DNA from 3 places in the Bacillus cereus group sp. BfR-BA-01383 genome. Region 3 is predicted to be linked to each of the others. Evidence: riboswitches for the same ligand, from Rfam matches in the RefSeq annotation. Region 3 holds a riboswitch; each other region holds the start of a gene.

Region 1 (10,240 bases), on a different contig from region 3:
ACATTTTGCTCGCACAAGTAGTACGAAGACCGTTAGTTACAATGTTATCTTTTACACCGATTGGCATACCGAATAATAAACCATTATCTTCAGCACCAATCTTTGCATCTAATTCTTTCGCTTTCGCGCGTGCATTTTCTTCATCTAATGTAAGAAAAGCTTTTACGTTATCTTCAACATCCGCAATACGTTTGTAAGATTCTTCTACTAAATCCGTAACGGAAATTTCTTTGTTGTTTAACTTCTTATGTAACTCTGATACCGAATGATCAAATAATGACATCGAAATTCCCCTCCTCTATTCTAATACTGCTGGAACACGGATTTGATTATCTTTGTGATCCGGTGCATTTTTTAATACTTCTTCTACTGGTAAACCTTTTTCTGGTACATCTTCACGCATAACATTTTTCATAGTTAATACATGAGTTGTTGGTTTTACATCTGTTGTATCTAATTCATTTAACTGTTCTGCAAATGTAACAATTGCATCTAGTTGTTTTTGAAATTTTTCTGCTTCTTGATCAGTAATTGCAAGACGTGCTAAATGTGCAACGTGCTTTACATTCTCAACGGAAATTCTTGACACGGCTAGGCCACCTCCATAATATATCGTTCAATCTACAATACTATTGATGATACCAAATTTTCAGTACTTCAAGCAAGTCAACACATGGCACTTACAGCATTTTTACATAAAAAAAGAAAGGCAAATGCCTTTCTTTACAATTTAGTCTTTATCTAGCGGTTCATTTTTCGGAAATCTCTCGTTATCTTCTTCATTATCACGAATTGTTTTTTGTAATACAAAACAAGACATCGTTAAAAATAATGTTCCAATTAAATAGTATCCTTTTACACTAAGCGTTTCATCTAACGTATAAATCCCAATTAGCATACCTGAAAGCGCACAAACAAATGAAGTCCATGCTAAAAACGTGAACGCTTGCGTATTTCGTCTTCTCATCGTTCTCCCCCTCGTTAGCTGTACACCCATTATAGATAAATATATTTATCATGATGGATTTTTATGTAAATTATCTTTTTCTATTTATTAATCTACCATAAAAAAATTCCATTTTGAATATAATTTTCTGCCTAATCCGAAAAAACAGTTAAAATCATTGACATTTATTTCAATTCCACATAAAATAAAAACAAATATTACGAACCTCGAAATATACGGGAGTGGAAATAATTGTTGCAATATGAACATTTTTTAGACTTACTGCTAGATAACGCCAAGAAACTTTTCTATCCTGAAGAATGGGTAAGCCTTGATTTAACACTTTCCAAGACAGAAGTATTTTGTTTACTTTGGATGGAACGAAATACAAATATCACAATGACAAAAATTGCTGACCTTCTTGATATACCGATGAGTACAACGACAGGCGTTGTAAATCGCCTTGTAAAAAAGGGGTATATTGAACGGTACCGTGATGAAAACGATCGACGTATTGTATTAATTCGTTTAACAGAAAACGGCGTAATGCTCGTTCAAGAGGTAAAACAAAATGCAGCCCATTACTTTAGCCTAGTGACGGAGGCATTGTCAGAGGAAGAAAAAGCATTCTTACTAAAAATCTTCCAAAAAATTATGAATCACATCGCTACGTCACAACAAAAAACAGAAGAAAAGGTTTCTACACCTAAAATGAAAAACATTCCGATTGAATAAAACCCTAGCTGGGTTTTTATTCAATATTTTATTTCGTAACTCGTAATATTCGACACTCGAAACAAAGGGGATATGATGATGAGAATTATTTTATATACAGGTAAAGGCGGCGTAGGAAAAACTAGCATTTCAGCAGCAACGGCACTTCAAAGTGCAAAACGAGGTTTAAAAACTTTAGTAATGAGTACAGATCCCGCTCATAGTTTAGGAGATTCATTTGGTATAAAGCTATCTTCTGAGCCATTAGAAATTCGAGAAAATTTATGGGCACAAGAAATTAATACTATTTATGAAATGGAAAAAGGCTGGGGTAAATTGCAGAAATACATTACACTGCTCTTCACTTCTAAAGCAGCTGATGATATTACGACAGAAGAATTAACGATGTTTCCTGGTATGGAAGATTTAATTAGCTTACTTCGAGTACTCGATTACTATAAACAAAACACCTATGACGTCATCATTATTGATTGTGCACCAACAGGAGAAACTTTAGCAATGCTCAGCTTTCCAGACATGCTCGGCTGGTGGATGGAAAAACTCTTTCCTATTAAAAGAAAGGTTTTAAAAGTCGTCCGTCCTGTAGCACAACCACTTCTCGGCGTCCCTCTCCCAACAGACGATATTATGGATGAATTAACAAATACATTAGAACAACTCGGAGAAATGCGGGATATTTTATCAAACCGAGAAGTAACGAGTATTCGCGTTGTTGTAAATCCTGAAAAAATGGTCATTAAAGAAGCTCAGCGCAGCTTTACGTATTTAAACTTATACGATTACAACGTAGATGCCATTATGATTAACCGCGTCATCCCTAACACTGTCACCGATCCTTACTTTCAAGCATGGAAAGATACACAAAAGAAATATAAAGCATTAATTCAAGATAGTTTTCAGCCACTTCCTATTTACGAAGCCCCGATGTTTGAACAAGAAGTTGTTGGTTTACCTATGTTAGAGCGTGTAGGAAATGCTTTATTTAAAACTGACCCTTGTCCTACTGAAGTAAAATTTAACGGCCGCACACAATATGTGAAAAAAGATGGCGATGAATATATTTTCGTTCTGTCCATTCCCTTCTCAAACAAAAGTGAACTTTCATTAAATCAAAAAGGTGATGAGCTTATCATCCGCGCAGGTTCTGTTAAACGGAACATCACATTACCAAAAACGTTAACACATCTTTCTATTCAAGGAGCAAAATTTGAAGAAGATGTACTAAACATTCGGTTTGGAGGTGTAGTACATGCATGATGAACTACTAAGAAGGGTAATTCGGACAAAGATAAAAGTCGGTATGCATATATTAGAAGAGCTACCTGATCCAATCCAGCAATCAGCTAAGCAAATACTAAATATTTTGCAAGAGGAGCTAGCTGCTTATCCGAAAGAACAAGCGCATCACGAAGATAATTTAAAAAGTTTCATAATTGAATAAGCATCTCTGTATAGAGGGCCTTTTTAGGCTTTCTATACCTTTATTGGAGTGATGTAAGTTGGTGAAAAAACATTCCACTATTATGCTCTGGATTATTCCTTTATTATTTTTCATTCATAACCTTGAAGAGGCTTTCCAGATGCCACAATATCTTGTTAATCAATTTTCAATTCATTTCATAGACAATAAACAATTTATCATTGCAATTACTATATTAACAATCTTTGTTCTACTCATAGTCATTCTATACCAATTACAAATCTTATCTTCTATTTACTGGATTATTTTTATTCAAGGAGCTATTTTCTTTAACGCTGTTCAACATATTATTTTATTTGTTATTTATCGTTCTTATAATCCAGGAGTAATCTCAGCATCTATCATTATCCTATTTTCTCTTTTCTTATTTTCATCAAAGAAACTATTAATCCCTAAAAAGAAATTAGCAATTACACTCATTTTTAGTTTAATCTCTTACCCAATCATAATTTGGATCTCCTTATTATTAGCTAGCTGCTTTAATTAAAAAAAGACCAGAAAAACTCCTGGTCCATCACTCTACTTAACAAACATTGGATTCTACGTTATACAAAATTGGAAGGTACAGAATTAGGGTTTGTTTGTTAAGTAGATTATATGTTGAACGAACTAACAGCGGAGGGGTTCCTTCTGTTAATCCATTAAACCCAATCATTACTTTACAATTTGTTCAAGCTCCTCAAGTGAAAGATCTACTGAAATTGAACCATCATTTGTTTCTTTCTTAATTGCATCTGTTACTTCTTTTGAATGATACAATTCAATTACCTTTTTCAGTGTTGGATCATCTTTATCTTTCGTACGAGCTGCGAAAATATTAATATAAGGCTTCGCATTTTCATTTTTTGGATCTTCTAAGAAAATCGGATCCTTCGCTGGATCTAATCCAGCTTGACCAGCAACACCGTTATTAATAACTGAAGCTGCTACATCTTTTAACACACGAGGTGTTTGTTGTGCGATAACCGGTGTAATTTTTAACTTCTTCGGATTTTCAGCGATACCACTTGGATCTCCAAATAGACCAAAATCTTTCTTAAGCTTTAATAATCCAGCTGCATCAAGTAGTTTTAATGCGCGCGCTTGGTTCGTTGGATCATTTGGAATAGCAATTTCTGAACCATCTGGAATTTCATTTGCTTTCTTATGTTTTTCAGAGTATAAGCCCATTGGTGCAATTTGTGTTGTACCGACAGCTGTAATATCTAGCTTATGCTCTTTTTTAAATTGTTCTAAGAAAGCAATGTGCTGGAATGAGTTTAATTCAATATCTCCATCAGCTAACGCTTTGTTTGGAGTTGTATAATCAGAGAACTCAACTAGTTTAATTTTAATTCCTTCTTTTTCAGCTTTCTTCTTTAAAATTTCCCAAGCGTCTCCATCCGTTCCTGTTACGCCGACGCGAACTACTTTCTCTTTCGCTCCTGCACCCGTGTCTCCACTTGAGCAGCCGCTTAATGCTGAAATCCCTACAATCGCTGATAATGCAAATGCTAAAATTTTCTTCATTTTCTTTTCCCCTCTTCCTTTTTATGATCTGCGTAAAAAGACTTTCGCAAAGTAGTTTCCTAAATTTTGAGCTATCTGTACAAGAATAATAAGTAAAACGACCGTTACAAACATAACTGATGTATCAAAACGTTGATAACCATATGTCATCGCTAAGTCACCAAGACCGCCACCACCGACAAGTCCAGCAACTGCTGAAAATTCAATTAAACCAACTGTCATAAACGTCACACCTAAGATCAATGGCGCTAACGCTTCTGGCACAAGAATTTCAAAAACGATTCTAAGTGGTGAAGCTCCCATCGCTTGCGCTGCTTCAATTACCCCTTTCGGAACAGAAACAAGATTTGTTTCAACCATTCTAGCAATACCAATTGATGCAACTAACGTCATTGGAAAGATTGCTGCCGCTGTTCCAATCGTCGTTCCGATAACACTTCTTGTTATTGGACTTAAAGCTACTAAAAAGATAATGAACGGAACCGGACGAATTGTATTAATAATGACATTAAGAATTGAAAAGACCCATTTATTTTCTAAAAAATTCCCTTTACGTGTTACATATAAAAGTAAACCTAGAGGTATACCAAGAATTGTAGCAAATATAAGGGTTACAATTACCATTAAGAGGGTATCCCCCGTCGCATCTAATATACGAGGCCAAAATATACTCCAATCAACTCGCATGAGCTTCTACCTCCTTCAGCTGCACTTGCAGTCTTAGATGTTGTAATGCTTTTTGAATTTCTCTCTGCTCACCTTGCAGTTCTACAAGAAGATTTCCAAATAAAACATTTTGGAGTTCAATAATATTTCCGTACAGTACATTTACATCAACGTTATAGTTTTTTGCGATATATGATAGTACCGGCTGTCCTGTCTCCTCACCAGTAAAAGTTAGGCGATAAATCTGACCTCCGTTTTGAATTTTCGCTAGAACACTTTCTGGTAAGTGATCATTAATAACAGAACGCACAAAGTTTTGAGTCGTCTTTGTTTTTGGTTGTGTGAAAACATCAAACAGTTTTCCTTCTTCAATAACTCTTCCCTTCTCCATTACAGCTACACGGTGACAAATTTCTTTCACCACATGCATTTCATGTGTAATAAGAAGAATTGTTAAATTATATTCTCGATTTACTTTTTTCAATAAGTTCAAAATTTCTGTCGTTGTTTCTGGATCTAAAGCTGATGTCGCCTCATCACATATAAGAATATCCGGTGATGTTGCAAGTGCTCTTGCAATCCCAACACGTTGCTTTTGTCCGCCTGATAGCTGCTCTGGATAATAGTTTGCTTTATCTTCTAATCCTACAAACTTCAGCAGTTCATTTACCCTTTCTTTGATCTCATTCTTTGGTACTTTCGCTAACTTTAATGGATAAGCAATATTTCCAAACACTGTTCTTGAATTAAATAAATTAAAGCTTTGAAAAATCATCCCGATTCTTTGTCTTAATTTACGTAATTCTTTCGTCGACAATGATGTAATATCTTTATCATCTATCGAAATCGTTCCCGCAGTTGGTCTTTCCAACATGTTTACTAAGCGTAATAACGTACTCTTTCCAGCGCCACTAAAACCGATAATGCCAAAAATTTCGCCCTTCTCAACTGATAACGTTACATCCTCCACCGCATGAACAGATTGCCCACCTGATTCATATACTTTACTTACATTGTTAAAAGAAATCATTTTCTTCCCTCCTATATGCTATAAAAACTTGAAGGAGAGCTTTCGAGGTAAAATAAAAAGTGCTCTCCTTCTTATCAACCATAAAGATAAGAAGGAGAGCACTTATATGTACTCATTCACATCTTCTCATCTTCCAAGCCTTTATAGGCTTGCTGGAGTTAGCACGGTATTAAAAAAACCCGTTGCTGAGGTATCGTAGGGCCAGTCCCTCCACCTCTCTGGATAAGAATGTATCGATTTAATTGTCGTTTAATTAATTCTCATTATAGAACTCTGAATAATAAGAGTCAATATATTTTTCGGAAAAATATTAATTATTTCTTTATTGAAATTTTAGAATGAAAAATAATAAAAAAATAGTAATCTTTAAAGTTATGTAAAATTCTTCTCCCTCATATTTTTAAACAGGAGAATCTTCTCTATGAATTGAATAACATTATTTGAATATGAAATCGGAGGAAGATAAATATATGAAAACAACTCTTTTACTCGTTGATATTCAAAATGATTATTTTCCAAATGGAAAGATGGAATTGCGTAATCCAGTAGAAGCAAGTGAATACGCTAGTCAGCTACTGCAACACTTTAGAATAAGAAACGAACCTATTTTTCATATCCAACATGTAGCAATAAAAGATGATGCTACTTTTTTTCTACCAAATACAGAAGGTGTACATATTCACAAAAATGTCCGTCCACTTAGAGAAGAAATGGTTATACTCAAACATTATCCAAATAGCTTCCGAGAAACTGATCTTCTAGAACAATTACAGCGTTTAGACATTGAGCACGTCGTCATATGCGGGATGATGACTCATATGTGTATTGATGCTACCGTAAGGGCTGCTTTTGATTTTGGCTTTCAATGTACCGTTATACATGATGCTTGTGCTACAAAAGATCTTTCATTTAAAAACGCTACTATACCAGCTGTTTATATTCACAATACAATTCTGGCAAGTTTAAATGGAGTGTATGCAAATGTAATGAGTACGGAAGAGTTTTTAACTACAAAAAAACACTCCATTCAGTGAGCAAAACCGAAAAGAGTGTTTCTTGTCAAACCATAGATTTTCTTTCAAATTGTATTATACAGGAAATCCTTAAAATGAATACTAAAAAATGTGACTAATAAGTCAACTTTTCTCGTTGTTTTGTTTCTATTTACATGTTTATCCCGCTATTAATAGGGTTTAGCTAGTTCTAATCACCTTATAGTAATATATGGTAATTACTTTCGATCCAAATGAACTAGTTTCCCCTATTATAGGGTAAGTTAAAGCATACATTGTCCAAAACGTTAAATATATATAACTATAAATGGCTATGGAAAAATAAAGCCTGTGTCTTCAATGGCCAAGTACTTTTCGATATAGGCTCTATTATTTGCTGTATCTTTAAAATAACGTTTGATCAAAAACAGGGGTATGTGTAGCAATGGAACAAAAACTTACGTTAAGTATTAGCGGACATAAACTACTGATTTTTATATATTTGAACGATGAATAACTTACCTATTTTCTTGTGTTTGCTCGCGCCATATACAGAAAAATTCAGGAAAACGTAACGTATTATTTATCTGTTTGTTTTTGCTTCTTTTTCAAATACTCCGCACGCAATTTTTCAAGTTGCTGCTTTTTATCAAATTTGGCAGGCGTCTGTTTTTCATGAAACTTTGCCACAGCTACCTGACTTTTGTAATCCAATTGGTATTTTCCCACTTTGTTCACCTACTTTTCTTGTCTTTAAAGAGAATCTATTCAACAAATATAATATACCTTATTTTACTGAAATAAACCTTATTACTTTATTAGTTTTTCTACTTATATCTATCTTAATCCACATGTAGAAAGTTTTTCAAAAAAAGAGATCTTCGCAGACTGCGAAGATCTCTTCTACTATTTCTTATAAAGTTTCAGAAGTAGTTTTTGCTTGCATGTGAAGTGCTAAGTAATCAGGGCCACCAGCTTTAGAGTCTGTACCAGACATGTTAAAGCCACCGAATGGTTGGTAACCTACGATTGCACCAGTACATCCACGGTTGAAGTATAAGTTACCAACGTGGAATTCTTCACGTGCTTTTTCAATATGGTCACGGTTGTTAGAAACAACTGCTCCTGTTAAACCGTATTCTGTATTGTTTGCAATTGCAAGTGCATGATCAAAGTCTTTTGCTTTACAGAATGCTACTACTGGTCCGAAGATTTCTTCTTTCATTAAGCGAGCATCTTCTGCAACGTCAGCAACGATTGTTGGTTGGATGAACCAGCCTTTAGAATCGTCTCCTTCGCCACCTGCTAGAATTCTACCTTCTTCTTTACCAATTGCAACATAGCTCATTACTTTATCGAATGCAGCTTGGTCATTAACAGGACCCATGTTTGTACCTAATACAGCTGGGTTAGCAACTGTTAATTCTTTTGTTAATTCAACAGCACGATTTAATACGTGATCGTATACATCTTCATGGATTACTGCACGAGAACATGCAGAACATTTTTGTCCTGAGAATCCGAATGCTGATGCAACGATAGATTTAGCTGCTAATTCAAGATCTGCTTCTTTATCAACAACGATTGTATCTTTACCGCCCATTTCAGCGATAACACGTTTTAACCAAATTTGTCCTGGATTTACTTTTGCTGCACGCTCATAAATACGAATACCTACATCGCGTGATCCAGTGAAGCTAACAAAACGTGTACGAGGGTGATCTACTAAGTAGTCACCAACTTCAGAACCATTACCTGGAACGAAGTTTACTACGCCAGCTGGTAAGCCAGCTTCTTCTAATACTTCCATAAATTTCGCTGCTACTACAGGAGTTGTACTAGCTGGTTTTAGTAATACTGTGTTACCAGAAACTAAAGCAGCTGTTGTCATACCCGCCATAATTGCGAATGGGAAGTTCCAAGGAGAAATGATAACACCTACTCCTAATGGAATGTAAGAGAAACGATTATATTCAATTGGACGGCTTTCTACTGGAATACCGTCTTTTAATTTTAACATTTGACGACCATAATATTCCATAAAGTCGATTGCTTCTGCTGTATCAGCATCTGCCTCATTCCATGGTTTACCTGCTTCTTTTACAAGAATAGCAGAGAACTCATGTTTTCTACGACGAACGATTGCTGCAGCACGGAATAAAATGTCTGCGCGCATTTCTGGTTTTGACTTTCTCCAAGTTTGGAATGTTTCATCCGCTACTTGCATTGCTTTTTCAGCTAATTCACGGCTTGCTTTTGAAACGCGACCAACAAGTTCCTCTTTATTTGCAGGGTTTACAGAAACAATTTTGTCTTCTGTAGTGATTTTTTCTCCCCCGATAATTAATGGATAGTCTTGTCCAAGATAAGATTCTACTTTCTTTAAACCTTCTTCAAACGCTAATTTGTTAGCCTCTACTGAAAAATCTGTAAATGGCTCATGTTTGTATGCTACTACCATTTTTTTAGCCTCCCCTTAGAAAAACGTTTACATTTTACAACATTATTCTACACGATAATTTAGATTTATTCAAATATTCCTAGACTTATATTTTAAAAATTAATTAATTTTTAAAATATAATAAAAAAAGTAGATTCATACATACGTATGAATCTACAAAACATGAGTATATTCCAAAATATTTTTCCCTATTAATAAAATAGTAACTAACAAAAATAAAGTCCTTACATATCCAACACCTTTTTGAATAGCAAACTTCGATCCAAAATAAGCACCTAAAATCATTGATAACCCCATAATAATACCGTATTCAAAATGAATTACATCTAAAAATAAAAAAGTAATTAAAGATACTATATTACTAACGAAATTCAAAAGTTTTCCAGATGCTGCCGCTTGAATAAAATCCAAACCAATTAAT
Region 2 (10,240 bases), on a different contig from region 3:
AGCTTCAATAACAGGATACAAGGTTTCATCATCTAAAAAACTCGTTACAACAACAACTTTTGCTTCTGGCCACTCTTGAATAATAGCCCTCGTTGCTTCAACCCCATCCATTTCATCCATAACAAGGTCCATTAAAATAATATCCGGTCTTAATTGCAGTGCTAATTCTGAACCTTTTCTTCCATTTTCAGCTTCTCCCACTACTTCAATATCTGGCTGTGTCGATAAATACGCCGATACACCCATGCGAACCATTTCATGATCATCAACAAGTAATACTTTGATCATACTTCTCCCCCTCTCTCAATCATAGTCGGTACTTTCACTTCAATTTGCGTTCCTTTATTTGGAAAACTAAGCACTTTTAGTGTCCCACCAATCTCATGAACACGCTCTTGCATGGATCGTAAGCCATATGAACCCGCCTTATTAACTCCTACTTCAAATCCAACGCCATCATCTATAATTTTTAAAATCGCATATTGATCAATTTTACGAAGACGCACTTCCGTTTTCTTTGCCTTCGCATGTCGTAACGTATTTGATAGCGCTTCTTGTACAATACGGAATAAATGATCTTCTACACCTTTTTTTAATTCAATTGGCTCAATTAGCCATTCAATTTTCATATGTTGTTTTCTCGATAGTTCCGTTAATAATTCTTCTATACCTTCTGTCAGTTTTTTACCTTCCAATTGTACAGGACGTAAATGAAGAAGTAGTGCTCTCATTTCTGATTGTGCATTTACAACCATATTCTCAACAAGCTGTAACTGTTTTTTCGTCGTGTCTGGAATTTCAGCTACTTGTTCATTAATAGCTGACATCATCATCGACATTGCAAAAAGCTGCTGACTTACTGAATCATGCAGTTCCCTTGCTAATCGATGCCTTTCTTGAGAAATCGCTTCTTGTCTCATCTCTTCATTCCAATGAGCTCGTTCATTCGTTACTTTTTGAAATAGCCCAGCTTGCTCCTCTAATCGACGAGCAAGGCTGATTACTTTTCGTTCCACTTCATGAAATTCATCATCCGCAGTAAACGAAACATCACTTGGAAAATTTCCTCGCTCTACTTCAAATAGAAACGTATTTAACCCTTGTATACGCTGCTCTATATAATAACCGATTGCATACCCTACAATTCCTCCGATAAGAAGACTAGTACTCATAATAAACAAGCCAATTGGAACAGAAGCAATGGATTCTTTCCATAATAAATCATAAACTTGTTGCTCGCTTTTCCATACATATACAATTATACAAATAAGTGCGATACTCACAGAGGACAACATGGAATAACGAATATACATCCAGGAAATATTCTTTTGTTTTTTCATTATACTTTCCTCACTTCCGTATCGCCTACGACAAGCGAAGAAATAATTTTTATACGGCGAGGAGCTTCTTTATACTGTTCTGTTCTAAACGTAACATTACGGTTAAATCCTGTTTCTTCGTGTCCTGGCAGAAGCACCCGCCCAACAATAACAGAGTGATTTAAAGACAGTTCCAAATCATACGGAACATATAACCGAATATTACCAACAACACCTCGGATAACAATTACGGTTTCTCCTTCTGGAATCATCGCATTCGTTAAATCAATTTCAACATCACAAGTACCATATTGAACATTTATATCCTCAAGTTCATAAATATGATCCATCATCCGGACATTACCTACAAACATATTTTTTAAATATGGTTCTGTACGATATATTTGCTTCTCTTCATCTATATATCCTTTTTCTTTAATTTCAACTTTCATCGTTTTTTGCTGATGCCCTTGCTGAATAAGTTGATAACCAATTAAAGCTAGACAAGCAAATACTACGAGTACAAAGGCTGCTGATGAAAATAAGAAGAATAAAAATACTATACCACCAACAAATAAAAATACATTTCCCCTTACATAACGATTCTTCTTCCGATAATGCCTACCAAACATAATCATAATAAATGCAAAAATTAGACCACCTGGTTCAAAATGTCCAAGTACCATATCAAGAAAAAGACCGAATCCAAATATGATGAGGAGCATCCCCATTAATTGTGTTTTTGAAAATTGCTTCTTCATTTCAGCTCCCCCCTTCTAATTACATATACATAGAAGAAAAGGCATTGCTTTCCAACACCTTTTCTTCTATCACTATATCATACGCCTGTTTTATTATATACTACAATTATTTTGTTAACTCTTTCGTTAACGATACTTCATTTTTCTCTTTCATCTCACGCTCTAGTTTTGCAATTTTCATATCAAATGTATCACGCTCATGCTCTTCATTTATACGAAGCTCTAAATCACGAATATGATCTTCAATTTCTTCGAATCGTAAGAACGGATTATTTTCATCCATTTTATGCATAGCAGTATTCATACGACGGTTTGCATGCGCCATATTTTCACGTGCCATTAATTCCATACGCTTTGCGTTCATTTCTTTTAATTTATTTTTCATTTCTGAAAGACGACGCTCTAACTCATCAATTTGCTCTACAACACCAGCATACATTTCTTCTAAGCGAGTTACTTGCCCTTCATAATACGCTACTTCTTCTAATGCACGTTCATGCAATTGTAGTTCGCCTGCTTCTTGTGCGATGATAGCTTGCTTTGATCTTTTATTAACGAAATAACGTGCTTGCTCAAGCTCACGAGCGAAGTTAGATTTTAATGTTTTATGACGCTGAATTAACTTCTCAATTTTTGTTATTTCACGCTCACTATCGCGTAAATATTGGTTTAACATAGCAATTGGATTTTTTCTTTCTTTCTCATCTAACACATTATGAAAATCAGCTAAAATTGCATCGCGTACACGTCCGAATAAAGATTGTTTCATTATAATCTTCCTCTCTTCTACTTTATAATTTGATTTATTTTATATTAGTTTTTCATTAACTTGTTCCACTCATCTTCAAAGTTGCTATATGGTTTAGAACTTTCTGGAGCAGAATCAACAACTACATTTTTTTCTTTTTTCCACTCACGGTATCCGTAGTATAAAACTACTAGTGCTGCGATACCGATTAATGCTGGGGAATGAGAAAGTGCAATGGACAAACCGATTAAACCAACAATACCCCAAGCTAACTTTCCAAAGAATGATTTAGCTCGCACAAATGATTTATAGCTCCAGTACACAACTCCTGCTCCAATTGCGAATCCTACAATACCAGCAAGACTACCAAGAGCAATTAAAGCCAAAATACCGGCCGCGATAAACGCTAGAAATTGTTTCATCTTGTGCTCGCCTCCCTTCGATTTGATACTCTTATCTTAACTATTTTTTCATTTTTCCATAACGAGCTTAAGAACCGTTTTCGCCTCAGACTTAAGACTGAGTTGAATTCAGCCTTTTGTAAAAACACAGGTGATTTACTCTTTTATCGCACATAAAAAGCCGTACAGAGAATGTTCTCTGTACGGCTTGGCTTCTGTTACTACTAATAAAATTCAATTTAATTATGCTATTTTATGATACTCTTTCTTTTCTCCTACTTTAGAAAACCTCGGGAAACCAATTAATATAGAAATGATTCCACATACTCCAACTAAAATTGGATAAAATGCATATGGCAACAATTCAATCGGAGATAACGCTGCAAATCCTGCCGCAGTTAACATTTGAGCACCATACGGGATTAACCCTTGCACACAACATGAGAAAAGATCTAATACACTCGCTGATTTACGGGGATCAATTTCATATTGATCCGCAATATTTTTCGCAAGTGGACCTGTAAAAATGATCGAAATTGTATTGTTTGCTGTACACATATTCGTCATGCTCACTAATCCGGCAATACCAAACTCCGCTCCCTTTTTCGAACGAATATTACGCGTTAAAAGATTCATTAAATATTGAATACCGCCATTATATTGGATCAATTCAACCATACCACCAATTAAAATAGCAAGTAGCACCAACTCCATCATACCGCCCATTCCAGTCGTTACACTTTTAAAGAAACTCTCTAACGTATAACTTCCATCTATAAGACCGATTACACCAGATAATACAGTTCCACCAGTTAATACAATGAGTACATTCCAACCAAGCAGTGCTGTAATAAGTACTCCTGCATACGGTAAAATCTTTATCCAATCGAATGTATGGGCTTTAATTTCTGTGTCACTTCCTATAGTAAGTATTACTAATAGTACAATTGTAATAATAGCCGCTGGTAATACAATTAAAAAGTTCGTTTTAAATTTATCTTTCATTTCCGTTCCTTGTGAACGAACCGCTGCAATTGTTGTGTCAGAAATAAACGATAGATTATCACCAAACATCGCTCCGCCAACAACCGTCGCCATTGTTAATGCAATTGAGATATCAGTTTGCCCACTAATACCTACAGCAATCGGTGCTAACGCCGCAATTGTTCCCATTGAAGTTCCCATCGCTAATGAAATAAACGCCCCGATAATAAAAATCCCAGCAACGATAAATCCTTGCGGCAAAATAGATAACGCTAAGTTAACAGTTGAATCGACTCCGCCCATCCCTTTTGCTGTTTCAGAGAACGCCCCTGCGAGTACAAAAATCAGAACCATAATCATAATATCAGGGTTTCCTGCCCCTTTAGCAAATCGTTCTACTTTCACATTAAAGCTTTCTTTACGATTCATCGCTAAAGCGATTCCTACAGCAATTGAAATCGCTACAAGTATCGGCAATTTATAGAAATCACCTGTAATAATTCCAGAACCAATAAATAGTGCCAAAAATATTCCAAGCGGTAATAAAGCTAAACCATTTCCTCTCGTTTCTTTCAAAGTACCATCTCTCCCTAGTTTCAACCTTTTTTCTAATGAATAACAAAAGACCTCTTCCAACGAGAAGAGGTCTTATACATCTATAAGAAACACTCTTCTCATCTTTCAAGCACATGCTTGCTGGATTTGGCACAGCACTCTGAAATCGAGTCCGCTGCCGAGGCATCGTAGGGCCAGTCCCTCCGCCTCTCTTTATAAGAAGGTTTCGTATTTATTTTTTAATAATAATTTCTTCCCTAACTTTACTTGCTTACAAAAAAAAAGTCAATTATTTTTTGTATAGATTTTTTTGGTAATTATACAAAAACACGAATACAGCAATCATTTCAACTTTTCAATTTCTTTCTCTAAAATTGAAATCCAATAAAATTCTCTCTTTTTTATTGCCGCTATTATCCATTTTGTTGTATGCCAAGCTAATTCATATTCTTCCTTTGTAACATCACCCATCTTATATGCATCCTCTAACTCATCTTCATCCAATATATATATTTCACCGTTTGGTAACACTACTACATCTAAATATAAATCATCAAAATAAGGTAAACCTCGTTCGTCTATTTCATATTGTTTCGTTACGTCAATATAATATTGCACTAATTTTTTTCTATCATCTAGCATAGCTGTTATCGCAAAGTTCTTCCCCGTTATAAAATATTGCATCCATGTATACCCATCATCTGCAATACAAAGTTCTTTACCATTGTATTCTTTATAACTAGGCTCTCTCACTTTTTTTATATCCAATACCCCTAACATACCTGCTTCAACTTGCTTGACTATATAATTCTTCTCTATTAGTCGCTTCCACGAAGAACCGTCACCATATTTACGTTTCATTACGTCCGCTCCTCTTCTATATATAGAAAAGCCCCCACATATTATGTGAGAGCTTGTTCATATTATAATTAAGCCGCTTGACCCTTTTCAGATATCTCTTTTAAATAAGCTTGTCCTTTTTCAGCGTCATATTGACCTTCCCACTTAGACATAACTACAGCTGCTAAAGAGTTACCTACAACGTTAACCGCTGTACGAGCCATATCTAAAATACGGTCAATACCAGCGATGAATGCTAAACCTTCAGCTGGGATACCTACTGTACCAAGTGTCGCTAATAGTACAACGAATGATACGCCCGGTACACCCGCGATACCTTTTGATGTAACCATTAATACAAGTAATAATGTAATCTGTTCCGTAATGGACAAATCAATACCGTACATTTGCGCTAAGAAAATTGCTGCAATTGCTTGATATAAAGTTGATCCATCTAAGTTAAATGAATAACCTGTCGGAATAACGAAAGATGTAATTGCTTTCGGGCAACCGAATTTTTCCATTTTCTCCATGATTTTCGGTAAAACTGTTTCTGAACTTGCTGTAGAATACGCTAAGATCAGCTCGTCTTTTAAAATCTTAAAGAATTGGAAAATGTTAATTCCAAATATTTTCGCTGTAAGTCCTAACACGACCACAACGAAGAAGATCATTGCTCCGTATACTACAATGAGTAATTTCCCTAATGGAATTAATGAAGAAAGGCCAAATGTAGAAACTGTAACACCAATTAATGCGAATACACCAAATGGTGCAAATTTCATAACTTGGTTCGTAACGTAAAACATGGCGTCTGCTACACCTTGGAAAAATTGCAGAACTGGTTTACCACGCTCACCAATCGCTGCTACACCTAAACCAAATAGTACAGAGAAGAAGATAATAGCAAGCATATCACCTTCAGCTAATGATTTCATAATGTTCGTAGGAACAATATTTACAAATGTATCCGCAAACGAATGACTTTGTACTTGCTCTGTTGTTTCTGCATATTTAGAAATATCCGTTTTTGTTAATTTATCCATATCGACGCCGGTTCCTGGCTGGAAAATATTCGCTACCAATAGACCAACAACAATCGCAATCGTTGTAATAATCTCGAAGTAAAGAATTGTTTTTCCGCCTAATCGACCTAACTTTTTAATATCACCAACACCAGCAACCCCAACAACAATACTTGCTACAACAATCGGTACAACGATCATTTTAATTAATCGGATGAAAATATCACCAATTGGTTGTAAGTACTTCGCAACTGCTGGATTGTCAAAGAAAATCGCACCAACTGCAATACCAAGCACAAGTCCTATTAAAATTTGCCATGCAAGTCCTATTCTTTTCATACTTGTTGTAACCCCCCTCGATGTGTCACTCTATCTATCTCTCATTCTATCTATATCTATAAAACTAAGAAATTAAGAGTATTACATATTATTCGACAATTCACTACATTTTGTCCCTGTTAAAAATCATAAATCAAAAATTAAAATCTGACAACAAAATAACTTTGCCCGAACGCAAATAATTTTCTTGACAAAAACAAACCTCATGTCAGAAAACCTCACATGAGATCGATTCCTCACTAGTGATTTATAGGTTTTTAAAGTGATGTTTCCCCCTCCAAAAACTCCATCATTTTCCATGTTTTTCTAAAAAAACAAATAGAAATCTACACCTTTTTTATACATTCAAGCATTTTAATTTTATGACGAACAATACGAAAAAATACTAAATTCCGACAAAACTTAGCAATTTTATAAAATTTTCTTTACATTATGATTACAACGATAGACACCCTTCTTCTTATGATATATAACATTCATAGGGAAAGGAGCCAGACAACAATGAAAAAGAGATTTGCAGCATTTAGTGTTTTAGCAGCAGGAACGATTTTTGTTTCTCCATTACTTTCACCTGTATACGCTGAAACAAATCAAGATAAATTATCTAATATACAATCAGAATTAGATGGCAAACAAAATGACTTACAAAATAAATCAGCTGAGAAAGAACAAATAGAAAAAGAAATTCAAGAATTACAAAAGAAAATCGACGAATTAACTACTTCTATTAATAAAAACGAAGCTGAATTAAATGATACCAAAAAAGAAATTACCAAAACACAACAAGTAATTGCTGACAAAAAGAAACATATAGAGCAATTACAAACAAACATAGATACGCGTCAGGAAATTATTAAACAACGGTTACAATCTATGCAAGAAAAACCTCGTACAAATATGATTACAGAGGTATTAACAACTTCTACAAACATTGCTGATCTTGTTGATAATATGTACTCCGTAAGTTTAATATTAAACAACGATACAGATATTGTGAAAAAACAAACAACTGATCAAGATGCTGTAACGACAGAAAAAGAAGCTGTTGAGAAAAAAGAGCAACAACTGAAAGAATCTGAGCAAAAATTAGTACAAAAACAGCAAGAATTACAAAATAACCAACAGCAGCAACAAACTTTTATTAGCGATCTACATACAAAAGTAGCAAAAGTAGATTCAGAGATTGAAGGATTAGAAGAGTCAAAAGGTATTTTAGAAAATCAGCGTCAAGCTGTTCAAAAAGCAATTGAAGAAGAAAAACGTGCAGAAGATGCTCGGAAAGCTGAAGCAGCTCGTAAGGCAGAAGAAGCACGCAAACAAGCTGCTACACCTGCTCAAGCTGCTCCAACACCACACGATACGAATATAGGTGGATTTATTAAACCAGCAGCCGGATCGAAAACTTCAGGATTTGGTACACGTTCTTTAGATAACCATAAAGGAATCGATATTGCTGCGTCAGGAACGGTTCCCATTATCGCCGCTGCAGATGGCGTTGTTATTCGCTCAGAATTATCATCTAGTTACGGAAACGTTGTGTATTTATCACACCGTATAAATGGAAAAACATATACGACAGTATATGCTCATATGAATAGCCGTTCTGTATCGAATGGACAAACTGTAAAACAAGGCGATCAACTTGGATTTATGGGGAATACTGGTCAGTCTTATGGACAACATTTACACTTCGAGCTTCACCTTGGTGAATGGAATGTCGGTAAGACAAACGCTGTCGATCCATCTCCTTATATTGGATTATAAAAAAACTCGGTGCATACCGAGTTTTTTACTGCCATTTCACACTTTGTAGGCATTTTACATAAACTATAACTAAATGCCTATATTTTGCGGGGTGATAAATATGAATACACAATTACAAGAAGAAATAGAAGAAGCTAGAGAAACATACATCGGCCGGTTATTCACATTCGGTGGCTCAGCGTTATTTTTAATTGGATCATTTATCGCAGTTGTCACAGCTTATAAAGCATATAATCGCTTATTAAATACTTCTACAACATAATAAAAAGACGGAGATTTCTCCGTCTTTTTATTATGCAAACATTTTAAATACGCCTATCGCATTTAAAAATACGATAATTACAGTTATCGGAATAACATAACGAAGTAAGAAGAACCAAATGTTAAATAATGTTTTCCCTTTCGTTTCCGTAACTTCTAATTCTTTCATTAATAGCTCTTTACTCATTTTATTTGGTACAAATAGCGAAATAGCTAGTACTCCTAACGGCATTAATACATTACTTACCGAAAAATCGACGAAATCAAAGAATGTCTTACCAAATATTTTCACATCACTCATAATTCCAAACGATAACGCTGATGGAATTCCAACTGCAAAAATAAGAATACCAATTAATAACGAAGCTGACGGACGCTTCTTCTCATTATCTTTCGCAACAGATGCTACTACAATTTCAAGCATTGAAATCGCAGATGTTAAAGTCGCAAAGAAAAATAACACTAAAAACATAATGAAGAAAAATTGTCCAAATGGAATTTTCGCAAAGACAGCAGGAAGAATGATAAACAGTAGCCCTGGTCCTTCTGTCGGTTTAACTCCTAATGCGAAAATCGCTGGGAAAATCGCTAATCCTGCAAGTACTGTAATAAACACAGTTAAACTTACAATAGATGTTGCTGATTTCGCTAAATGCTCTTCTTTCTTTAAATACGAACTATACGTTACCATTACCGAGGCACCTACCGTTAGTGAGAAGAAGGATTGTCCCATCGCATATAAAATCGTATCTGCTGTAAGCTTTGAAAAATCTGGTTTTAAGAAGAACTCTACCCCAGCCATAGCACCATCAAGTGTTAAAGCACGAATAATGATAGCAATAAATAAAATGAATAATAGCGGCATCATATACTTACTTGCTTTTTCTATTCCTTTTTCCACACCTTTACTAACAACAAAAATGGTACAAAGCATAAAGATGAATTGCGCTCCAATCGCATTTACTGGATTTGAAATTGTTTCAGCAAACAATTGTCCATAATCGACTACTCCGTTCCAGAAACTACCTGTGACACTATAGTATAAATAAAGTAAAATCCATCCACCTACAACACTATAAAAAGATAGTACACTAAAACAAGTAACAACCCCCATACGACCAATCCAAGGATATAACTTGCTATTTGGTACTAATACTTTATAAGCTGTAACCGCCTCTTTTTGGGTACTACGTCCGATAACAAATTCAGCTATAAGAAGAGGCATACCAATAAATACAGTTAA
Region 3 (10,240 bases):
ATTTATCAACAAACTCCGCAGTTAAAGCAACACGATCAATTTGTCCTGAATCATATAAGTTAACTTCTGTAGACTTATCTTTAACGACATTGAAGTTGATTTCTTCTAGTTTTACCGTTTTAGCATCCCAATAATTAGGGTTCTTCTTCAATTGGAAGCTTTGTTCATGTTTCCAGTTATTTAATGTGAAAGCCCCGTTGTAAATTAAATGATTTGTTTCTAAACCATATTTATCACCTTGGGATTTTAAGTACTCTTCATTAATTGGTAAGAATGTTGAGAATGTCGTTAAGCTTAAGAAGTAGGGAACAGGACGATCTAGTTGTACTTCTAAAGTTTTATCATCAAGAGCTTTGACGCCTAGTTGATCAACCGGTAATTGTTTTTGATTTATTTGTTTCGCATTCTTTATGTCGAAGAATAAGAATGCATATTCAGCTGCTGTTTCAGGATTTACGGCACGTTGCCAAGCGAAGGCAAAGTCTTTTGCTGTAACAGGAGTACCGTTTGACCATTTCGAATCACGAAGATGGAATGTGTATTTTGTTTTATCGGGACTAACGTCAACCGATTCAGCAACGCCAGGAACAGGCTTATTATCTTCTCCCATTGCATATAAACCTTCAAAAACATTGCGCATTACGTTCATAGATTCCCCGTCTGTTGCTTTTGCAACATCCATTGTTGGAATTTCTGAAGCAAATGATAAGTTAATTACTTGTTTATTAGGTGCTTTATCGTTTGCTTTCGCTCCGCTTGTATTTTCTTTATTTCCCCCGCAAGCAGTTAGTAGTAGACTTGCCCCTAAAACAGATGCAACAACAGGTACAACTTTTTTCTTCATTGTTCGTTCCTCCCTAAATGTGTTGTTCGTAACGTCATAATGTCCATGTCTTGAAGTGTAGCTATAGAAGAGAAAACCTATTATGGATATGTGTATGTAGGTAGTTAGGTGTTCTATACATATATACATGTTGAACTATAATCTATCGTTATATGTTTCAACGTAGTAGACATTATATCTTGATGGTTAAATATTTCGTTTCTTTGATTATTTAGAATATTAACACTGGTAAGAACTATATGTCAATAATAAAAAATGGAGTATTAATTTCGTAAAATAATATATTGGAAAAGCAAATTTCCTCGTATTAGGGAATCTGCTTTTAATATATTTTGCTAAAAAAACAATAGGTGTGAGTGGAAACACGATGATTAAAATTGTATTTTATTTTTCAATTTTTGCCCACTTGAAGTTTAATTGACCTGCAAAGTCCACTTGCACAATGCCTTTCACATAAGAACGTTCTAAATAGGATTCTCCTTTTTGATAAAGAGGAGCGATAACAGAGTCTTTAAACAATATTTTTTCTGACGCTATTAATGCGTCAAAGCGGGCCTTTTCATCACCAGCTAAAGTCGTTTTCACTTTTTCTATTGTTTCATCGAACTCTTTATTAGAGTAATGATCTAAGTTGTAAGGATTATTTGTTGTAAACAATTCAAGGAATGTAATTGGATCAGCAAAGTCAGGGCTCCAACCGTCAATTCCGATTTCGTAGTCACCTTTTAATAAAAGTGAAACTTGTTGCTTACGCGGTTGCGGTTTTATATTTACTGTTAAGCCTTCTAAATTCTTTTCTAGTTGCCCTTTTAGGAACTCACCAGTTTTCTTCTCAAGGTCACCGTCACTTGTTAACAATTCTAATGTGATCTTTTCAGAACCAAGTTCTTTTTTTGCTTTTTTCCATAATTCTTGTGCAGATTTTGTATCAACTTTTGTTAAATCGCCGTTTGCAGCACGGAAGTCTTTTCCGTCAGGCCCTTTTGCAAAGTTTTTTGGTACGAGACCATAAGTTGGTGTAGAGCCATCATTTAATAACGTATTTACAAAGGATTTTCTATCAATTGTTTGATTGATTGCTTGGCGTGCAGAAACGTTTTGAAGTACTTTGTTTTGCTGATTCATACGTAAAAATTGTACGCCTACGTTTGGACGTTCTTTAAAGTTAGCATCTTTTTTATATTTATCAACGAAGTCAGATGTTAGTTTGATACGGTCTAATTGTTTAGATTCGAATAAATTTACTTCTGTTGATTTTTCTTTTACGACGTTAAAGTTGATTTCTTCCAGTTTGACAGTATCTTTATCCCAATAGGTAGGATTTTTCTTGAATTTAAAGCTTTGTTCGTGCTTCCAATCGCTTAGTGTAAAAGCCCCGTTGTACAAAATTGTATTATCTTCTAAAGCGTACTTATCACCTTGTGCTTTAAAGAATTCTTCGTTAATTGGTAGAAATGTTGGGAACGCTGTTAAGCTAATAAAGTACGGAACAGGACGCTCTAATTCTACTTCAAACGTATGGTCATCAACTGCTTTTACACCAAGTTGGTCGGCTGGAAGTTCTTTGTTGTTAATTTTTGTTGCGTTTTTAATATCAAAGAATAGAAATGCATATTCAGAGGCTGTCGCTGGGTCAACAGCTCTTTGCCAAGCGAAGACAAAATCTTTTGCTGTAACAGGAGTACCGTTTGACCATTTTGAATCTCGTAAATGGAATGTGTATTTCGTTTTATCGCCACTTACTTCATGAGATTTTGCAACACCAGGAACAGGTTTATTACCTTCACCAAGATTATACAAACCTTCAAATACGTTTCTCATTACTTGACCAGAATCAGTATCTGTAGCACGAGCTGTATCCATCGTTCGAATCTCAGTAGGTGAAGATAAGTTTAAAACCTGTTTACTAGGTGCCTCGTCTTTTGCATTTGCTCCGCTAGCTTCGTTTTTATAACTACCGCAACCAGTTAATAAAATACTTACTCCTACAACTGATGCGATACCGGGTACAAACTTCTTTTTCATTTGATTTTCCTCCTAAATAATTAATAAGTTTGGATGATGATGAGGGAAATGAAAAATAAAAAAATCCCTCTTTTCTGATTGAGAAAGAGGGATTTTTACGTACAAGTTATGCACCCGTATATAAACGAAGTCCCTCATTCTATCTTTCAAGCATAAAGCTTGCAGGAAGTGGCACAGTATTCAAAATGAACCTGCTGCCGAGGTTTCAAAGGGCCAGTCCCTCCACCTCTCTTGATACAATGAGTAAACGAATAAATTTTATTAATTTTTGTGTTTCTTTGATAATTCAAAATCTTACACCTTGGATACGAAGGTGTCAATCAAATGAAATATAGTTTAAATTTTCAGTTTTTTTAAAAGTAAAAAAACCACTGCATATGGCAGTGGTTTCCTACTAGAAGTTAAAGTTATCTGGATCTGGACCGACGCGATGATTTTCATTTAAAGCTTGAATTGCTTTCATATCATCTGAGCTTAATTCAAAGTCGAAGATGTTTGCATTTTCAATAATGCGGTGTTCTTTAATTGATTTAGGAATCGTTACAACTTCATTTTGTAAATCCCAGCGTAAAATAACTTGTGCAGTCGATTTATTATATTTTGTAGCGATTTCTTGTAAGGTTGGATTATCCAGTAGTTGCCCTTGCATTAATGGTGACCAAGCTTCAAGTTGGATGTTATGTTCTTTACAGAAAGTGTGTAATTCTTCTTGTGCTAAGCGTGGATGGTATTCCACTTGGTTAACCATTGGCTTAATTTCAGCGATTTCAAATACGTCTTGTAAGTGGTGGATATGGAAATTACTCACACCAATAGCACGAACACGACCATCTTTATAAAGTTTTTCTAACGCTTTCCATGATTCAGTATATTTCCCTTTTACAGGCCAATGTACTAGGTATAAATCTAAATATTCTAGACCTAATTTTTCTAAAGTCGTTTCAAAAGCTTGAAGTGTTGATTCGTAGCCTTGATCGCTATTCCACACTTTTGAAGTGATGAATAACTCTTCACGAGGAATACCGGATTCGCGAATTGCTTGACCAACGCCATCTTCATTTTGATATATTGCTGCAGTATCGATGCTACGGTATCCATTTTTAATCGCTGCTTTTACAGAATCGATTACTTCCGATCCATCTTCTACTTTGAAAACACCTAAGCCGAACCAAGGCATTTTCACACCGTTATGCAATGTTGTATAGTCTTTTAAACTTGTTAAATTCATATTATTTCCCCCTAGCTTTTTTGTTTGTTGCTTCTACTGCTTGTTGAATTGCTTCTGAAAAATTATATTCATATAAAGTTTTAAGACCTTCAGCTGTGGAACCGCCTGGTGTTGTTACTTGTTCGCGGAGGTTAGCTGGATCTTGCGTCTGTTCAAGCATAGAAGCAGAGCCAGAAATCATTTGAATGACAAGGTGTTTTGCGGTTGCTTCATCGACTCCATAACTTTTTGTTGCTTCAATCAAGCTTTCAGCAAAGTAATAAAGGAAAGCTGGTGCACTTCCAGTAACTGCAGTAAGCTGATGAATTTCTTCCTCGGTGCAAAGTTGTGAAGTACCAATGCCTCTTAACAGCAGTTGCAGGGTTTCTTGATGCATCTCGTTTACTGATTGTCCCATTGTATATAAGGAGATAGACTTACCAATTTCAGCAGCTGTATTTGGCATAATCCAAGCAACAGGTGTGCCTTGGGGAAGTCTCTCTTCTAAATAAGATGGTCCGATTCCGGCAGCTACTGTTACGACAAATTGGTTGGTTAGAAGAGGAGATAACTCCTTTAATAACTGTTCATGTGCAGCAGGTGGCATCGCTAAAACAATCGTATCAACAGATGCAATATGCTGCTTCCAATCTGTTGTAGTAGACACGTTATATTGCCCTTGTAATTGTTCTAGCTTTTCTACGTTGCTTCGGTTGGAAACGATAATTTCTTCGATATATTCTCTGCTTGTTTTCAGTAATCCGGAAAATATAGCTTCTGCCATACGACCGGCACCAATAAATAAAATTCGATGTTTATTTTGCATATCCTTTATTCCTTTCTAGTGGAGATATGTTATAAAAAACGATACCATCTTTAAGAGAATTTTGTAAAAAGAAAAGGCTTATAGTGAAAAGAATGAAATTGGAGGGAGGAGGATTGATACAAAAAGGTTATAAATATTATTATATTTGAAAAATAGTTGTAATTAAAAAATCCCTGAAGTAGTTATACTTCAGGGATTAATGGAATATAAGTCTATGCTTTCGTCATACCAAGCAATACGGCGCCACCGATAATTAAAACACTACCTAGTGCAATAAAGATCAATTGGCGTTTTGTTTTCTTTTCGCCTAAGAAGACAATCGCACCGAATGTTGAGATAATGATACCAGTTTGAGATAATGGGAAGCTTGTTGCTACTCCGACACGTGGTAATGAAAGAAGTAAGAATAAGTTTCCTGTTCCCCATAGTAAACCAGATAAAGCATTACGAATTGCATATTTGTTAAATGGTTTATGTTTAGATGTCAGTACAACTGCCCCAACGAACATACCAACTGCCTGCGGTAAAATAGCAGACCAACCATCGATATTATACCAACGAATAATAATTACATATACAAGATAGCCGAAAGTAGAAACAATTAAAGTAAGAAGTCCTTTTTTCAATTGTCCTGGTGGCTGTGCATTTTCTTTATCATCTAATGAAGTGAATACAACACCAACTACAATTAGTAGGATTGCAATCGTTCCCATAATGATCGTTGTAGTAGTAGTCCACTCATGAAAAGCGATAACCCCAAAGATAGAAGTTGCAACAAGTTGCATACCAGTAGAAATAGTTACAGTAGTTGAAACACCTAACTTTTCAACTGTTTTTAATTGGTTTACTTGTCCTAAAGCCCAGAATAAACCTGAAATAAAACCAACAATCAAGATTGTCATTGTTAAAGCTGGTTGAGTAAATACATACATAACTGTTGCGAAGAATAGAGCACCGATTGTCATACCTACCGTTTGGCTATATGCGCCACCGCCCATTTTTACGCTTACTAATAAGATGTTTCCCCATGCAATTGCAGGAAGAAGCGCTAATAAAATGTCCATTACAAGACTCCCTTCGTTTTGCTATACCAATATAATTACATATCGTTCTAACGATCGGTAATGCCCCACTAATAGAGTAGAAGATTACCGATCGCTAAAACAGGATGAAGAACTTACGATATAAATGCGTTTTCATTTCTTCATCTTTTCAAACACCTCCATATAATAACAGGAAATTGACTGTTTTAGAAAGTGAATTCAAATAAAATGTATATTTGAATAAAAAGTAAAATTCAGTCATTAATTAAACCATTTTATTTTTCGGGAAATAAAAAAAGCAGCTTTTGTCGAAAGCTGCTTTAGGAAGTGGTAATTCGTTTATTAATGAGTTGAATACATAATAAAAATAGAAGTGACATGCTAATCGTTATGATGACAAGAGTCCAAGCGAGTTGCATATCACTTGCATCAATGGCCATGTAAATGGCTGTTGGGATTGTCTGTGTTTTACCAGGAATATTTCCCGCAAACATGAGTGTAGCACCAAATTCTCCTAGTGCCCGAACAAAGCTCAAGATCATACCACTTAGTAACGCAGGAAATGCAAGTGGGAGTGTAACGTGTAGAAAAACTTGATATTCACTCGCACCAAGGTCGCGTGCGCCATCTTCAATTTGCACATTCGCGATAGAAAACCCTGTTTTTGCTGATTGATACATAAGTGGAAATGCAACGACTGTAGAAGCAATGATCGCAGCAGTAGATGTAAACATAATGGACTGCTGAAATAATGATTCAATCCACTTTCCAATGGGACTGTTATTTCCGAAAATGATAATGAGAAAAAAGCCGATAACAGTTGGTGGAAGCACCATTGGTAATAAGAAAACAGTTTCTAGTAGTACTTTATATCGCCACGAGGATCGCGCTAATGCTCGTCCAATAATCGTTCCCAAAATCGTAACGATAATGGTGGCGCACGCAGCTACTCGCAAAGATAGAAAGACAGGTGACAAAATTGTATCAAAGCTCATAGCAATTATGGCAGGATTGTAAATCCATATTTCTTAAAGATAGATTGTGCATCTTTTGACTGTAAATACTCATAAAACGAAGTCGCCTCTTTCTTATGCTTTGATTCTTTTATAACACCTAAAGGATAGTGTATTGGCTCATGAGAAGTAGCTGCTGCCGTCTCACCAATCTTTACTTTGTCTGAAATGAGAGCATCTGTTTTGTATACAATACCAGCATCGACATTACCTGTTTCTACATATGTTAACACTTGGCGAACATCTTTTGTAAATACGATTTTATTTTGAATGTCATTCCAAAGATTTTCATGTGTGAGAGAAGCCTTTGCATATTTTCCAGCAGGTACAGATTCAGGTGTACCAAGTGCAATCTTCTTGATTTTCTCATCTTTTAAATCTTGAAATTTTGTAAGAGAACTATCTTTTGGAACGACTAGAACTAGTTCGTTTCCAAGAAGGTTTTTTCCTTCTTTTTCATCAATGAATCCTTTTTTAACAAGGGTTTGGAATTTATCTTCTGCTGCAGAGAAGAATAAATCAGCGGGTGCACCTTGTTCAATTTGTTGTTGAAGTGCACCAGAAGCACCGAAGTTAAAAGAAAGTTGAATATTTGGCTCTTTCTCTTTATATTGTTGTTCAATTTCTTTTAATGCATCTTGTAAGCTTGCAGCAGCTGATATAGTCAGTTCGACTGTTTTTCCCTCTTTAGTAGCTGATTTTTCTTGCTTTTCCCCGTTTGAACAAGCAGCACTAAATATAAGAAGGAAAGAAAGTATAAGTGCCCCGATGGATCGTAATGTGAATTTGTTCATAAAAAAATCCCCTTTCGTTTTGACATATTCAATTATAACTAAATATAACTAAATATAACTAAATATAACTAGTTATAATTGAATATAATTTGAACGATTGAGTTGTTTTTAAAAAATAGGAGAAATATTCTTTTCTTTGTTACAATGAAGGAAGAAAGTGAGGAATCGTCTATGGATCATCATTCCTACACAACGGAAGAGGTAGCAAAGCGATTAAAAGTATCAAAACTAACTGTATACGACTTAATTAAAAAAGGAGAGCTGCCTTCTTATAGAGTTGGTAGACAGATGCGTATTGATGCAGCAGATTTAGAACAATATATAAAACAAATGAAAACAGGAAAGATACAAGTTACCTCTGCAAAGAAGGACGATAGTAGTATCTTGAATACATGCATTATTAGCGGGCAAGAACTAACGTTAGATATGTTGGCAAAACGTATAGAAAATCGTTTGCTAAGTTCAAATGTTTTAAGAGCGTATCAAGGTAGTTTAACGAGTTTAGTGAAAATGTATCAGGGAGAAGGAAGTATCGTTAGTCTTCACTTGTTTGATGGGGAAACGGGTACATATAATGTTCCTTACGTAAAACGTATTTTAGTGGGACAACCATGTATTATGATTAATTTATTGGCAAGAAATGTTGGGTTTTATGTGCAAAAAGGGAATCCAAAGAAAATAAAGACATGGGCTGACGTATCCCAATCCTCTATCAGATTTATAAATCGAGAACAAGGTTCTGGTATTAGGGTATTAGTGGATGAGCAATTGCGAATTCAAAAATTAAATAAAGAACATATTAGCGGATATGAACGGGAAGAATCGAATCATCTTGGTGTTGCCTCGCAAGTTGCGAATGGGAAAGCTGATGTTGGGGTAGGATCAGAAAAGTTTTCGCAAATTGTAAATGTAGATTTTATTCCAATCATGAAAGAGCAGTATGATTTAGTAATTTTGAAGAATAAAGAAAATGAAGAGCTTATCGAAGTTGTGAAAGGAATTCTGCAATCAGAAGAATTTCATAATGAATTAAAAGCAATTGGTGGATATGATATGACGAAAACAGGTCAAATTATATACGAAACAAACTAAAAAGCTGCTTGTCTATAAGACGAGCAGCTCTTTCTATATAAAGGGGGTTGGGGAAACGAATTGTTAAACAAGACTTTGAGCAAGTGTGTAAATGAAAGCTGTAAGAAGAGTTGCTCCACTTGCAAGGCCGATAAAGTCTGATTTGTTGAAAGTAATGTTGTTCATCATGATCTCTCCTTATTTGTTTAATGTAGTTGCAACAGATTTTGCATCGACAAGTGCGGATAGCACCATGCCCATTGTATTTAAAAATTTGTTTGATTTTATATTGTTCATCATGCGTATCCGCTCCTTTTCGAATTGTTGTTGCCCTGCTTATGTCTTAATTATAGGAAATATGGTCACCTGCAACTATCGAATTAGCTTACGAAAGACTTACACTTTTGTAAGAAAAAAAGACATTCCTGTAAGAATGTCTTTTAAAGCAAATTAATGTGATGATGCTCTTTAATTGTTTTTAAAAAGCTTCGCATTGAATTGGTCATATAACTATCTTTACGGCGTATGAAAACTGTTGAAATACTGCCGTATTTCTCGGGAATTGGATGGCAGTGTACTTTACCTGCTGTAGAAAGGTGTTGCACCGCAGACTGGGGAACGAGTGTAATCCCAAGACCGAGTGCTACACTATTTAATATAGTTTCTAATATGTTAAATTCCATAATTCTTTTTGGTAGTAAACCTTCATCTTTAAGCCATCGTTCTAGTTTGGAACGGTATCCACATCCTTGATTAAAAACGAGTAGGGGCGTCGTTGTAAATTCTTCTATATGAAAAGCTTTATTTTGTGTCACAAGCATTAATTTTTCTGTACTAACATCGTACTGTTCAATAAGTGGATGTTTAATAGGACCTGATATAAAGGCACCATCTAATTGATGATCAAGCACTTCTCTAATAAGTCCTTCCGTTAGACCAGCTTGTAATGATAAATCGACATTTGGATAGCTTTTATAGTAAGAAGACAAAATGGTAGGTAATGTACTTACTGTTTCGACTGTGCCGATTTTTAATATACCAGAGGGTGTTTCACTATCTAAAAATACTTGTTTTAATTCTTCAACGTCTTGCAAAATTTTATTAACATAAACGAGCATTTTCCTCCCTTCAGCTGTTAAAGTCATGCCTCGTTTATGACGATAAAAGAGCGGTGTTTTTAGCTCGTTCTCTAATTGTTTAATACGTGCTGTTACATTTGATTGTACGTAATTTAATTCCTTTGCGGCGTTACTGGCACTACCGTATTCAGCGACGCTTTGGAAGATTTGTAAGTCTCTTAATTCCATACTACGATCCCCCTTGATGTTAACTATCATTATAAATGATAGTTAACATCATTTTGAATCATTTTACGTGATATATTTTTTCTTTTACAATTCTCTTTGTGCAAATAGAA

The links. Region 3 has a riboswitch for S-adenosylmethionine ahead of MR065_RS21455 (peptide ABC transporter substrate-binding protein). Riboswitches for the same ligand answer to the same signal wherever they lie in the genome.
Positions count from the first base shown of each region.
Region 1: another riboswitch for S-adenosylmethionine. It lies ahead of MR065_RS22955 (methionine ABC transporter ATP-binding protein); the one in region 3 lies ahead of MR065_RS21455 (peptide ABC transporter substrate-binding protein).
Region 2: another riboswitch for S-adenosylmethionine. It lies ahead of MR065_RS13590 (Na+/H+ antiporter NhaC family protein); the one in region 3 lies ahead of MR065_RS21455 (peptide ABC transporter substrate-binding protein).

Region 1 is NZ_JAKUFP010000037.1:4,477-14,716, forward strand. Features, by position in the region: gene gatA (Asp-tRNA(Asn)/Glu-tRNA(Gln) amidotransferase subunit GatA) at 1-283, opposite strand, end outside; gene gatC (Asp-tRNA(Asn)/Glu-tRNA(Gln) amidotransferase subunit GatC) at 299-589, opposite strand; gene MR065_RS22920 (YiaA/YiaB family inner membrane protein) at 731-967, opposite strand; gene MR065_RS22925 (MarR family winged helix-turn-helix transcriptional regulator) at 1,199-1,681, shown strand; gene MR065_RS22930 (ArsA family ATPase) at 1,757-2,938, shown strand; gene MR065_RS22935 (DUF3926 domain-containing protein) at 2,931-3,122, shown strand; gene MR065_RS22940 (HXXEE domain-containing protein) at 3,205-3,648, shown strand; gene MR065_RS22945 (MetQ/NlpA family ABC transporter substrate-binding protein) at 3,816-4,670, opposite strand; gene MR065_RS22950 (methionine ABC transporter permease) at 4,692-5,357, opposite strand; gene MR065_RS22955 (methionine ABC transporter ATP-binding protein) at 5,347-6,366, opposite strand; SAM riboswitch class I at 6,490-6,595, opposite strand; gene MR065_RS22960 (cysteine hydrolase family protein) at 6,837-7,400, shown strand; gene MR065_RS22965 (hypothetical protein) at 7,938-8,087, opposite strand; gene pruA (L-glutamate gamma-semialdehyde dehydrogenase) at 8,272-9,819, opposite strand; gene MR065_RS22975 (TSUP family transporter) at 9,973-10,240, opposite strand, start outside.
Region 2 is NZ_JAKUFP010000012.1:35,413-45,652, reverse strand. Features, by position in the region: gene MR065_RS13615 (response regulator) at 1-288, opposite strand, end outside; gene MR065_RS13610 (sensor histidine kinase) at 285-1,340, opposite strand; gene liaF (cell wall-active antibiotics response protein LiaF) at 1,340-2,080, opposite strand; gene MR065_RS13600 (PspA/IM30 family protein) at 2,187-2,849, opposite strand; gene MR065_RS13595 (lmo0954 family membrane protein) at 2,894-3,250, opposite strand; gene MR065_RS13590 (Na+/H+ antiporter NhaC family protein) at 3,473-4,789, opposite strand; SAM riboswitch class I at 4,885-4,990, opposite strand; gene MR065_RS13585 (ribonuclease FAU-1 family protein) at 5,111-5,629, opposite strand; gene gltP (glutamate/aspartate:proton symporter GltP) at 5,698-6,972, opposite strand; gene MR065_RS13575 (murein hydrolase activator EnvC family protein) at 7,474-8,736, shown strand; gene MR065_RS13570 (hypothetical protein) at 8,837-8,998, shown strand; gene MR065_RS13565 (sodium-dependent transporter) at 9,029-10,240, opposite strand, start outside.
Region 3 is NZ_JAKUFP010000030.1:44,821-55,060, reverse strand. Features, by position in the region: partial or broken gene MR065_RS21460 (peptide ABC transporter substrate-binding protein) at 1-844, opposite strand, end outside; gene MR065_RS21455 (peptide ABC transporter substrate-binding protein) at 1,229-2,869, opposite strand; SAM riboswitch class I at 3,006-3,110, opposite strand; gene MR065_RS21450 (aldo/keto reductase) at 3,264-4,097, opposite strand; gene proC (pyrroline-5-carboxylate reductase) at 4,099-4,902, opposite strand; gene MR065_RS21440 (GRP family sugar transporter) at 5,115-5,966, opposite strand; gene modB (molybdate ABC transporter permease subunit) at 6,266-6,940, opposite strand; gene modA (molybdate ABC transporter substrate-binding protein) at 6,946-7,752, opposite strand; gene MR065_RS21425 (substrate-binding domain-containing protein) at 7,897-8,844, shown strand; gene MR065_RS21420 (DUF3948 family protein) at 8,908-9,009, opposite strand; gene MR065_RS21415 (LysR family transcriptional regulator) at 9,264-10,130, opposite strand.